One region of the Paenarthrobacter sp. 2TAF44 genome, then DNA from elsewhere that is predicted to be linked to it. Evidence: riboswitches for the same ligand, from Rfam matches in the RefSeq annotation. Region 1 holds a riboswitch; each other region holds the start of a gene.
What was found. A riboswitch is a leader RNA that binds a small molecule or an ion and turns the genes downstream of it on or off. The one in region 1 is predicted to bind thiamine pyrophosphate.
Positions count from the first base shown of each region.

Region 2: linked by a shared signal. The riboswitch ahead of thiO (glycine oxidase ThiO) and the one ahead of AB4Z15_RS02790 (ECF transporter S component) in region 1 are both predicted to bind thiamine pyrophosphate.
Region 3: linked by a shared signal. The riboswitch ahead of thiC (phosphomethylpyrimidine synthase ThiC) and the one ahead of AB4Z15_RS02790 (ECF transporter S component) in region 1 are both predicted to bind thiamine pyrophosphate.

Region 1 covers NZ_JBFRFP010000002.1:75,690-79,228, reverse strand. Annotated here, with positions in the region: gene AB4Z15_RS02795 (ABC transporter ATP-binding protein) at 1-1,585, opposite strand, end outside; gene AB4Z15_RS02790 (ECF transporter S component) at 1,585-2,205, opposite strand; TPP riboswitch at 2,283-2,419, opposite strand; gene AB4Z15_RS02785 (NUDIX hydrolase) at 2,551-3,228, shown strand; gene AB4Z15_RS02780 (DUF4235 domain-containing protein) at 3,265-3,525, shown strand.
Region 2 covers NZ_JBFRFP010000012.1:25,810-29,348, forward strand. Annotated here, with positions in the region: gene AB4Z15_RS13260 (RNB domain-containing ribonuclease) at 1-394, opposite strand, end outside; gene AB4Z15_RS13265 (ferritin-like fold-containing protein) at 436-1,104, shown strand; gene thiE (thiamine phosphate synthase) at 1,150-1,833, opposite strand; TPP riboswitch at 1,861-1,978, shown strand; gene thiO (glycine oxidase ThiO) at 1,971-3,218, shown strand; gene thiS (sulfur carrier protein ThiS) at 3,215-3,451, shown strand; gene AB4Z15_RS13285 (thiazole synthase) at 3,456-3,539, shown strand, end outside.
Region 3 covers NZ_JBFRFP010000008.1:154,894-158,432, forward strand. Annotated here, with positions in the region: gene thiC (phosphomethylpyrimidine synthase ThiC) at 1-1,783, opposite strand, end outside; TPP riboswitch at 1,779-1,886, opposite strand; gene AB4Z15_RS10215 (amidohydrolase family protein) at 1,983-3,071, shown strand; gene AB4Z15_RS10220 (VOC family protein) at 3,144-3,539, shown strand, end outside.

The DNA.
Region 1 (3,539 bases):
CGGGGACGCGCGGGTCCGGGACGTGCGACGTCGCCGGATCCAGATGGAGTTCCGTGCCGCCAAGGACCGCACTGAATTCTTCGTCGTGCGTCACGGACACAACAGCCGTTCCGGCGTCGAGCAGTTCCGACAGGAACGACGCCAGTTCGGCCCAGGTGTTGGCATCCTGTCCGAATGTGGGCTCGTCCAGCACCAGCACCTTGGGATGGGCCGCAAGGACCGTAGCCACGGACAACCTGCGCTTCTCACCGCCAGACAAGGTGTAAGGGTTCGCATCCACCAAGTGCGTGAGCCGCAAACGCTCCAACAATTCATCCACGCGTTCTTCACCATGTCCCAGATGCTTTGGTCCGAACATCAGCTCGTCCAGGACCTTGCCCGTCACGAATTGGTGCTCCGGTTCCTGGAACACGGTGCCGACGCGCGAAATCAGCTGGTCCGCCTTCCACTTGAAGGGGTCGATTCCAGCTCCTTCGGAAAGCTCGACGGCGGCACTTACTTTGCCGTGCACGGGCGCCAGAAGGCCGGCCAATGTGAGCGCAAAAGTGGATTTGCCGGCGCCGTTAGGGCCCGTGATGGTGAGCGCCTGACCAGCCCTGACTTGTGCACTGATACCCGATTGCACGGGGACGGGCGGGATTGTTTTGAAGCGGCGACGGCGGGACTTCTCACGGGAAACAGCCAGGTCCTGTGCCACGACGAGAAGTTGGGCGGTGGATTCATGGCCGCCCATTTCCTGAGTTGTGGTCCTGCGGGCGCGAGTAGCCGGAACATACCCCGGCACCCACACTCCCGCGGCCATCAGCATGGTGCGGGCTTCAGTTAGCACCTGATCCGGAGGGCCGTCCAGAAGCACACCGCCCCCGGCCGACGGTGGCTGGAGGACCACGATCCTGTCCACCAGGTCCTTCCACACGGACACACGGTGTTCCACGACAACCAACGTGGCGCCGCTCTTGTCCAGGCAGCGCTGCACGGCGTCGCGAACCTCAAGCACACCCACTGGATCCAGGTTGGCCGTGGGTTCGTCCAGCAGGATCAGCCCGGGCCGCATCGCCAGGATGCCAGCCAACGCAAGGCGCTGCTTCTGCCCGCCGGAGAGTGCCGCCGTCGGGTGATCCAGTGCCAAACCGCTGCCGGCAGCGGTGCGCAACCCAACGTCGTCGAGCGCTTCATGGACGCGCGCCCAAATTTCATCCCGGGGAACGGCCAGGTTTTCGGCGCCAAATGCGACGTCGTCACCCACCCGGGAGAGCACCACCTGGGTCTCCGGATCCTGCTGCATCAGACCTGCGCGGCCGCGCTGCTCGCGGGGAGCGACGCCGTCGATTAACAGCGAGCCGGTCTCATCCGAATCGTCTTCCTCGTCACCCAGTACACCGGCGAGGGCATGGAGCAGTGTGGACTTCCCTGCGCCTGATGGACCAAGCAGGAGCACACGCTCGCCGGGCTCGATCCGGAGATCGAGGTCCTGGATGGCGGGTGTGGAACGCCCGGCATGCCGCCATCCCCACCCTTGGGCGGTGATGGCGGCAGGCCGGACTTGGTGGCTGCTTTGCTGGTTGCTGCCTTCTTTCGCAGGCATTAGTTGAAGACGGGCTCCGAAGCAGCCTTGCGCGACGCGAAGGAGCTGAGGACGCCCGTCTTGGCCAGCCCGCGGGTGGCAACCCAGGACAGCGCGCCCGCGATGATCGCACCCGAAAGCGTGCAGAAGGCGATGTAGGCCAGCTTGTCGATCGCTTCGTAGGCGATGTTCCAGCCCCAAGGCAGGAAGGAATCGTTCAGACCGCAGAAGAGGCCCGCGCCAGCACCTGCGAGGAGTGCAGCGGACAGGTCGAACTTCTTGTACCTGAACGCAGCGAAGACGAGTTCTGCGCCCAGTCCCTGGAGGATGCCGGAGATGAGGACGGTGGTGCCGTACTGGGAACCCATGATGAGTTCGCCGGTGGCGGCGACGGCTTCGCAGAACAGGGCTGCGCCCGGCTTGCGGATGATGAGCATGCCCAGGACGGCCGGGATCATCCAGCCACCGGCGATCAAACCGGTGAGCGGCGGATACGTGGCGTTCATGGGGATGGATACGATTGCGGCGCCCTGGGACCAGGCCCAGAAGATCACGCCTCCGGCGATGGCAATCAAAGCTGCCACCACGATGTCTACAACACGCCAGTTATAACTGGTTTTCTTCACGCTTGCCGTGGTCATTTTTCTGCCTCCTGAGGTACAGGAGGGGAAAGTGCTCCCCGGAACTCCCGGCCGGCTTGCGCCGCCCGGATCCGGACACTCTGAGAAGCTCGACTCCCTTGCGCCGGTACTAACCGGATCAGGTTCGAGGGTCTGCGGCTGTCCGCACTCTCAGCGCCCTCGCGTCTCCTGCATCTCTGCAAGGTCCGACGGCGGCGCTCCCCTGTCGTTATTAATCTGCCCTTATGGGCGTGGTTCAGTTTACACCTGTGGGTGTTCGTGCGCGCTGGGGACTGGTCACAATACGGCTCGCAACCGGACCTGAGAGAATAATCCAGCAGAATCGACGCGGCAAAGGGGCATTTCATGACGGACCTTCCCACTACGGACATCCCGGTTCCCCAACCGCGCCTTGCTGCGAGCGTCATCCTGCTCCGCGACGCCCCGGGCGGGCTCGAAGCGTTCGTCCAGCACAGGGTTACCACTATGGACTTCGCCGCCGGCATGGTGGTCTTTCCGGGAGGCCGGGTTGATGCCGCGGACCAGGACGGATGGGATTACCCGGCTGACTTGCTGGAACGGCATGCTGCAGACTGGCGCCTGACCTCCATCGCCGTCGATACCGAACACGCACCGGCAAAGTCGGGCATGGTTCTCACGGCTGCCCTGCGGGAGGTTTGGGAGGAGGCCGGACTTAGCCTTGATGCCTCAGATCTGCGACCGTGGGCCAATTGGGTCACGCCGACGGACATGCCAAAGCGTTTCGATACCTACTTCTACGTAGCCAAGCCTGCTCCGGAAGCAGAACCCCAGCATCAAACCACCGAAGCGTGGCAATCACTCTGGATGCCTGTGGACGGGATCCTGGCGGCTGAAGCCTCCGGTACATTGCAGCTGATGCCACCCACGTATTACCTGCTCAAGGAAGTTGCCGGCCTCGGAACAGTGGATGCCGTCTGGGAAGCCGATCACGACGTTGTTCCTGTCCTTGCACCACGCGGTTCCATGGCAGCTTTCCTCAAAGAACGGGAAAACCGCCGCTAGTCCCAACCCACCTGGAAGTGAGGCTAGGCTGGGGGCATGAACCTCTTTTTCAAGCTGCTGGGTGCCGGAGTAAGCCTCGCAGCCGGATTCGTCGGCACCAAGTTGGTCAACAAGGGCTGGGAAAAGGCCACGGGCAACAAACCGCCCACGGGCCACGACGATATGGAAACGAGCCTCCGCTCAGCGTTGTCCTTCGCGCTGATTTCGGCCTTCGTCAGTACGCTCATCCAGGTTTTCGCGAGCCGCGGCACCCAGCGTGCCATCGCCCGCTTCGCCAAGACGCAGGACATCGTCTAGGCCGCGCATAGGCA
Region 2 (3,539 bases), on a different contig from region 1:
TCTCGCTGATCACTTCCGGGTGCAGGGGGATCCTCCCGTCAGGAGCGTAGAACGTTTGTCCCCGTTGCCGCGTCTCTGCATCGAGCGCCCCGCCGGGAGCAACAAAGGATGGCACGTCGGCGATTGCGTAGAGGACTTTGTAACCGTCACCGGCCCGTTCAATGAATACCGCCTGGTCCAGATCGGTGGACGTTGCTGGATCGATGGTCACGAACGGAATGTCCCTGAGGTCACGCTCTGGCAGCGTGTGGTTTTCTACTGCTTTCCGGGCTTCCGCCACGGCTTCGGCCGGATACTCGCCTGGGAGCTCCAGTTCGGTCCGAAGGGCTGCAAATGCCTCTGCGAGCTGGTCCGACGAGTCGTCGACGTTGGGCGAAATCCGATGATGTGACACGAAAATCAGGTTAGCCCGAAATCGCTGGATAGTCTTGAACCATGAGCACTTCCTTGGACGATAATGCTCGCGTCCAGCGCCTCTCTTCGGAGCTGCTGGGAGCCATGGCGTACGGCGAGCTCTCGGCGTTTGGCCGGCTGTCTTTCGACTCCCGGTACGCTCCCACCCTGCACGACAGGGCAGTGTTGGCAAAGATTGCCGTTGGGGCTTACGGAAACTTTGCCTTGATCAGCAGCCGGCTCTCGGAGATGGGACTCGATGCCGAAGAGGCCATGCTTCCGTTCCAGCGCTCGTTTGACCACTTCCATGAGCGAACAAAGCCGGCGGACTGGTTTGAATCAGTCATGAAGGCCTATGTGATCGACACCGTGTCATCGGACTTTTACCGCATGGTCGCTTCGTACCTCGACGGCGGAACGCAACTCTTTGTCCAGAAGGTGGCCTCCGCCGACCAAGCCACGGAAGTATTACGCGTCCTCCTGCGCAGGGCCCTGGCTGATGATCCTCGCCTGGCATCGCGACTGGCTTTGTGGGGCCGCCGCCTCGTCGGTGAAGCGCTGACCCAGGCCCAACGCGTGGGCATGGAACATCCTCACTTGGGACCGCTGCTCAAGGGCGGCGGGGATGCCCGCACTGCAGTCAAGGTCCTTACCGCTGAACTTGCCGAGCGGCATGGTCGACGGATGTCCGGGCTCGGGCTCACGGCTTAAGAGACTTTCGCATATCCTCGGCTGCCGCCAGGGCGCCGGCGGTGATTATCCGGCGTCGAGCGCTTCCAGCAGAGTCTTTGCCGCCGCCGTCGGATCCTCCGCCTCAGTAATGGCCCGCACCACGACGATCCGGCTCGCTCCCGCAGCCACCACCTGTTCAATGTTGGTGAGGTCGATGCCGCCAATCGCGAACCAGGGGAGGAGGACGCCACCTACGGTCTCCGCATCCGCGCGCTTTACGGCTTCTGCGGCATATGTGACCAGATCCAGCCCGACTGCTTCACGGCCGGGCTTTGTGGGCGTTGCCCACACCGGACCAACACAGAAATAATCCAGTCCGCTCCTGCCAGGGGAGGCGGCTATCGCGGCGTCAACCTGTTCCGGCGTATGGGTGGAAAGGCCGATCACGGTGCGGTCGTGGAGGAGATGCCTTGCCGCGGGCAGGGGGATGTCCTTTTGCCCGATATGGAACACCGGAGCCCCGGAAATACTGGCAACATCGGCGCGGTCATTGACGGCCCACAGCCGTCCGTGCCGTTGGGCAACGTTGTGCAGAACCTCCAGTACCTCAAGCTCCTCAGCGGCCTCGAGCGTCTTGTCGCGAAGCTGGATGATGTCAACGCCGCCCTCAAACGCGGCGTCGACGAAGTCTTCGAAATCGCCTTGGCGTTTGCGGGCATCAGTGCATAAGTAAAGGCGGGCAGTGGTGTGGACATCATGCTGGGTCATGGAAACCAGAGTAGTTCCTCTAAACTGGGCACGTACTGCGGGAGCCGTGACAGCGTCATATGACCGTCCGGCTGAGAGGGCTTCAGCGCCGACCGCTTGACCTGATCCGGCTAGTACCGGCGTAGGGAAGGAAACACATGGCAGAATCCGGCCAAACCCCCTTGCAGGCAGACGTTGCAGTGATTGGTGGCGGCATCGTTGGCCTTGGCATCGCCCACGAAGCGCGCCGCCAGGGCCGCTCGGTGGTCCTCATTGATCCCACCCCCGCGGCCGGTGCGACGTTTGCTGCCGCGGGGATGCTGGCTCCGGTCAGCGAACTCCACTACCAGGAGGAACACCTCCTGGAACTCATGCTGGAATCCTCCCAACTGTGGCCCGCTTTCATCCGGAGCGTCCATGGCGGCGAATCAGCCACCGGATACCGCACGACGCCGACAATCGCCGTTGGTGCCGACGCCGCCGACCGCCGCGCCCTCGCAGACCTCCGCACAGTCCAGCAGGCCGCGGGCCTGCACGTGGAGCCATTGTCATTGCGGGAGGCGCGCCAACGTGAGCCTTTGCTGAGTCCACAGATTTCCTGTGCCTTCGACATACCGGCCGATCACCAAGTGGACCCGCGGCGGCTTGCACGATGCCTCATGGAAGGGTTGGCAGCCCACGGACCAGGTGACGCAACGTGGGTTTCCGGAGCGGAGGACGGTTTCGCCCTGCCGTTCCACGCATCCCGTTTGCTCTGGGATGGGGACCGCGTCTCCGGGGTTGAACTGGCTTCTGGCGCAGTCGAGGCCTCGGAAACTGTGATCGCCTGCGGGCTGGACGCGGCAAGGATCGGTAATCTCCCCGAGGGTCTCAGTCTTCCTCTGCGGCCCGTTTACGGTGACATCCTCAGGCTGCGCGTTCCCCACCACCTCCAGCCCCTCCTCACATCCACCATCCGGGGCATGGTCCGCGGGGTGCCGGTCTACATCGTGCCCCGGGATGATGGCACGGTGGTGATTGGAGCCACCCAGCGCGAGGACGGCCTATCCGCCTCCACCAATGCAGTCTCCGCCGGAGGCGTCTACCAACTCCTGCGGGACGCTCAAGTCCTGGTGCCTGCCGTGGCGGAGTTGGAACTGCTGGAAGCGACAGCCCGCGCACGGCCCGGCACTCCGGACAACGCACCATTACTGGGACGCGTTGCCGGGCGCGCGGGCACCATCGACGGTCTCGTAATCGCAACCGGGTTCTTCCGCCATGGCGTCCTGTTGACGCCTGTGGCCGCCAAAATCGTAGGCGGGCTAATCAGCGCCTCAGCCGATCCCCGATGGTCCAACTTCACCCCTGATCGATTTACGGCAACGCCGGATGACCGCCTCCAACCAGCAACCAAGGACACACCATGAACATCAAACTCAATGGCTCCGTTCATGCCGTGGCGGATGACGCATCCGTCAGCACGCTCGTCAGCGCCATCACAGGCCGCATCCTGGACCACCGCGGACAGGCGGCCGACGGCGGCAAGCTGGGTGTCGCCGTCGCACGCAATTCCGAGGTAGTGCCGCGCAGCCAGTGGGCCGCGACTGCGCTCGCCGATGGAGACGAACTCGAACTCGTAACCGCAGTCCAGGGAGGCTGAAAAAATGACAGTAGCAAAATCTGACATCCGCACAGATGCTTTGGTGATCGACGGCGTCGAATTCGGCTCCCGCCTGATCATGGGTACC
Region 3 (3,539 bases), on a different contig from region 1:
CCTTGCCGCCCGACGCCAGGAATTCTTCGCTCTTTTCCCGCATGCCGTCGTATATCCCTGCAATGGCGGCCTGCGCGTCGGCGGAACCGAACTCGTCCCTGATGTCTTGGCTGATGCGCATCGAGCAGAATTTGGGTCCGCACATCGAGCAGAAGTGCGCCGTCTTGGCAGGTTCGGCAGGAAGTGTTTCGTCGTGGAAGGCTTCGGCAGTAACCGGATCCAGCGACAACGCGAACTGGTCCCGCCAACGGAACTCGAACCTGGCCTTGGACAAAGCGTCGTCGCGTTCGTTTGCGCCCGGGTGTCCCTTGGCGAGGTCCGCTGCGTGCGCTGCGATCTTGTACGTGATCACACCGGTCTTCACATCATCCTTGTTCGGCAGTCCCAGGTGTTCCTTGGGCGTTACGTAGCAGAGCATGGCCGTGCCGTACCGCGCAATTTCCGTTGCGCCGATTGCCGAGGTGATGTGGTCATAGCCAGGAGCGACGTCCGTGACCAGCGGTCCCAAGGTGTAGAAGGGGGCACCTTTGCACAGTTCCTGTTGGCGCTCCACGTTCTCGCGGACCAAGTGGAAGGGAATGTGTCCGGGTCCTTCAACCATCACCTGCACATCGAATTCCCAAGCCCGCTGGGTCAGCTCTGCAAGCGTATCGAGCTCGGCGAACTGCGCGGCGTCGTTGGCGTCAGCCGTGGCACCGGGGCGCAATCCGTCGCCCAGGGAGAATGCGACGTCGTACTTGGCGAAGATTTCACAGAGCTCATCAAAATGCGTGTAGAGGAAGTTCTCCTCGTGGTGCGCCAAGCACCACCCGGCCATGATCGAGCCGCCACGGGAGACGATGCCTGTCACACGGTTTGCCGTCAAGGGCACGTAGCGCAGGAGCACCCCGGCGTGGATGGTCATGTAGTCAACGCCTTGTTCACACTGCTCTATTACGGTGTCCCGGAAGATTTCCCACGTGAGTTTGTTGGCTTCACCGTTGACCTTCTCCAGGGCCTGGTAGATGGGCACGGTGCCGATCGGAACGGGGGAGTTGCGGATGATCCATTCGCGGGTTGTATGGATGTCGTCTCCGGTGGAGAGGTCCATGACGGTATCGGCACCCCACTGGGTTGCCCATTGCAGCTTGTCAACTTCCTCGGCGATGGAACTGGTGACGGCCGAGTTTCCAATGTTGGCGTTGATCTTGACCAGGAAGGCCTTGCCAATGATCATGGGCTCGGACTCGGGGTGGTTGATGTTGTTGGGGATGATGGCGCGCCCGGCAGCCACTTCGCTGCGGACCAGCTCAACGTCGCAGTTCTCCCTCAGCGCCACAAACTGCATTTCCGGCGTGACGATGCCTTGTTTGGCATAGTGCATCTGGGTGACGGTCTTACCTTCGACGGCGCGGCGGGGCACCGGTTGCGTTCCCTTCCATTCCTGGGATGCTGCGCCGCGGCGTACGGCTGATTTGCCGTCGTCGAGCAAGTTCCTCTCCCGTCCGGAGTATGCCTCGGTATCTCCTCGGGCTTCGATCCATCCGGTGCGGAACGGTTCAAGGCCCACCACGGGGTCACTGCCCGGTCCGGCAGTTCGGTATACCTGAAGTGGTTCATTGGCCTCACCGTTGGGGGAGGGCTCCAAGGCAATCTCCGTAACGGGGACGCGGATACCATGTGCCGGGTCTTCCAGCCACGCCAACGAGTGGGATTTCAGTGACTGTGTGACGGTTTCCGTCGTCTTTTCGCTGATGTTGGCCTGGTTTTCGGCAGGGCTGTGCTGTGTTTCGGTGGTGCTCAAAGGATTACTCACTTCCTTCGCCGGCATTACCCGGACAGGTTCAACGGTCGCAGACTGCTTCAGTCCGATCTCAGCCCCTGCAGGGGCCCCCGTGTGGTCGTAGACGAAGCTACCACAGCTCTCATCGGGGACACAGTCATCGTCGTAGCGCTTACCCATCCCGGAGGTTTGTGGCATGTCGGCAGATTAGTCTTTTGGCATGGCCTACATCATCGAATTCACCGGTCCAGTGCTTGTGGCAGGCGACGATCAACGGCACGGGCTCTGGTCCGTTGATGGCAAACTCACGTTCGAACGTCCAGTCGCTGCGCCGGATTCCGTGCTGGATGGATGGGTCCTTCCTGGTTTTGTGGACGCCCATTGCCACATTGGACTTGGGGTCGGCGGGGCCGTTGATGAGCAGACAACTCTTGCCCAGGCGCAGGCCGACCTGAAAGCCGGCACATTGTTGATCCGTGACGCCGGCTCGCCAAGCGATACGCGTTGGGTTCAGCGCAGGGAGGATCTCCCACGGCTTCTTCGCGCCGGACGCCACATCGCCCGGAGCCGGCGTTACCTGCGTGGTTTGGGCCACGAAGTGGAGCCGGACGAACTCGTGGAGACAGCCCGCAAGGAAGCCCGGGACGGGGACGGTTGGGTGAAGCTCGTGGGCGATTGGATCGATCGCGGGACGGGAGACCTCTCGGTTTCCTTCCCTCGGAACGTCGTGAGGGATGCGATTGCGGCCGCACATGACGAAGGGGCCAGGGTGACGGCCCACTGCTTCGCTGAAGACACCATTGATGACATGCTCGACGCCGGGATTGACTGCATTGAGCACGCCACAGGACTCTTGCCCAGGCATATTCCCCGTCTTGTGGAGCAGTCTGTCCCGATTGTTCCTACGTTGGTTAACATCGCGACTTTTCCGGATATCGCTGCCCAGGCTGCCCCGAAGTTTCCGGTGTACGCGGACCACATGACCCGGCTTTGGGAGCGACGCCGTGAAAGGGTGCTGGAGGCCTTTGAAGCCGGTGTTGGCATCTTTGCGGGAACGGATGCAGGGAGCGTGATCAAGCACGGCAGGATCGCTGACGAAATGAAGGAACTTTACGACGCCGGCCTGCCGCCCACGGCCGTCCTGGACGCCGCCACGTGGGGCGCACGGAAGTGGCTGGGAGCCCAGGGCATCAGCGAAGGGGCAAGTGCCGACGTCGTGCTTTGCCGGGATGACCCGAGGAAGAACCTTGCAACTGTGGCGAGCCTGAACCATGTCGTCCTGCGGGGCAAAGTGGTCCAGTGGGAATAAATTGAAGCTTCAAGTAATTTAGATAAGTAGAACGTGCCGAAGGGCGGCCATCTATTAAATCGGGAGCTTGACATGACCACGACATCCAATCAGGACCTCCTTCCTGCCGAACTCACTATGGGCACCGTCATGCTCAAGGTTGGCGATATGAGGGTCATGAGTGACTATTACCAGCGCGCCCTGGGGTTGGAGATCGTGGCCGAGCAGGATGGCGGGCTGTACCTGGGGCGGGTGGGCAAGCCAGTAGTCCATCTCGCTCCCGCTGCCGGCCTGCAGATTCCAGGCCGTGGGGAAGCCGGGCTTTTCCATACAGCCATCCTGTTCCAGGACCAGCCTTCCCTGGCGGCCACCATTGCCACGGCCGCAGAGTATGAGCCGCGCGCTTTTGTGGGCAGTGCCGACCATTTGGTGAGCGAAGCGTTCTACTTCACAGATCCGGAAGGCAACGGCATTGAACTCTATTACGAC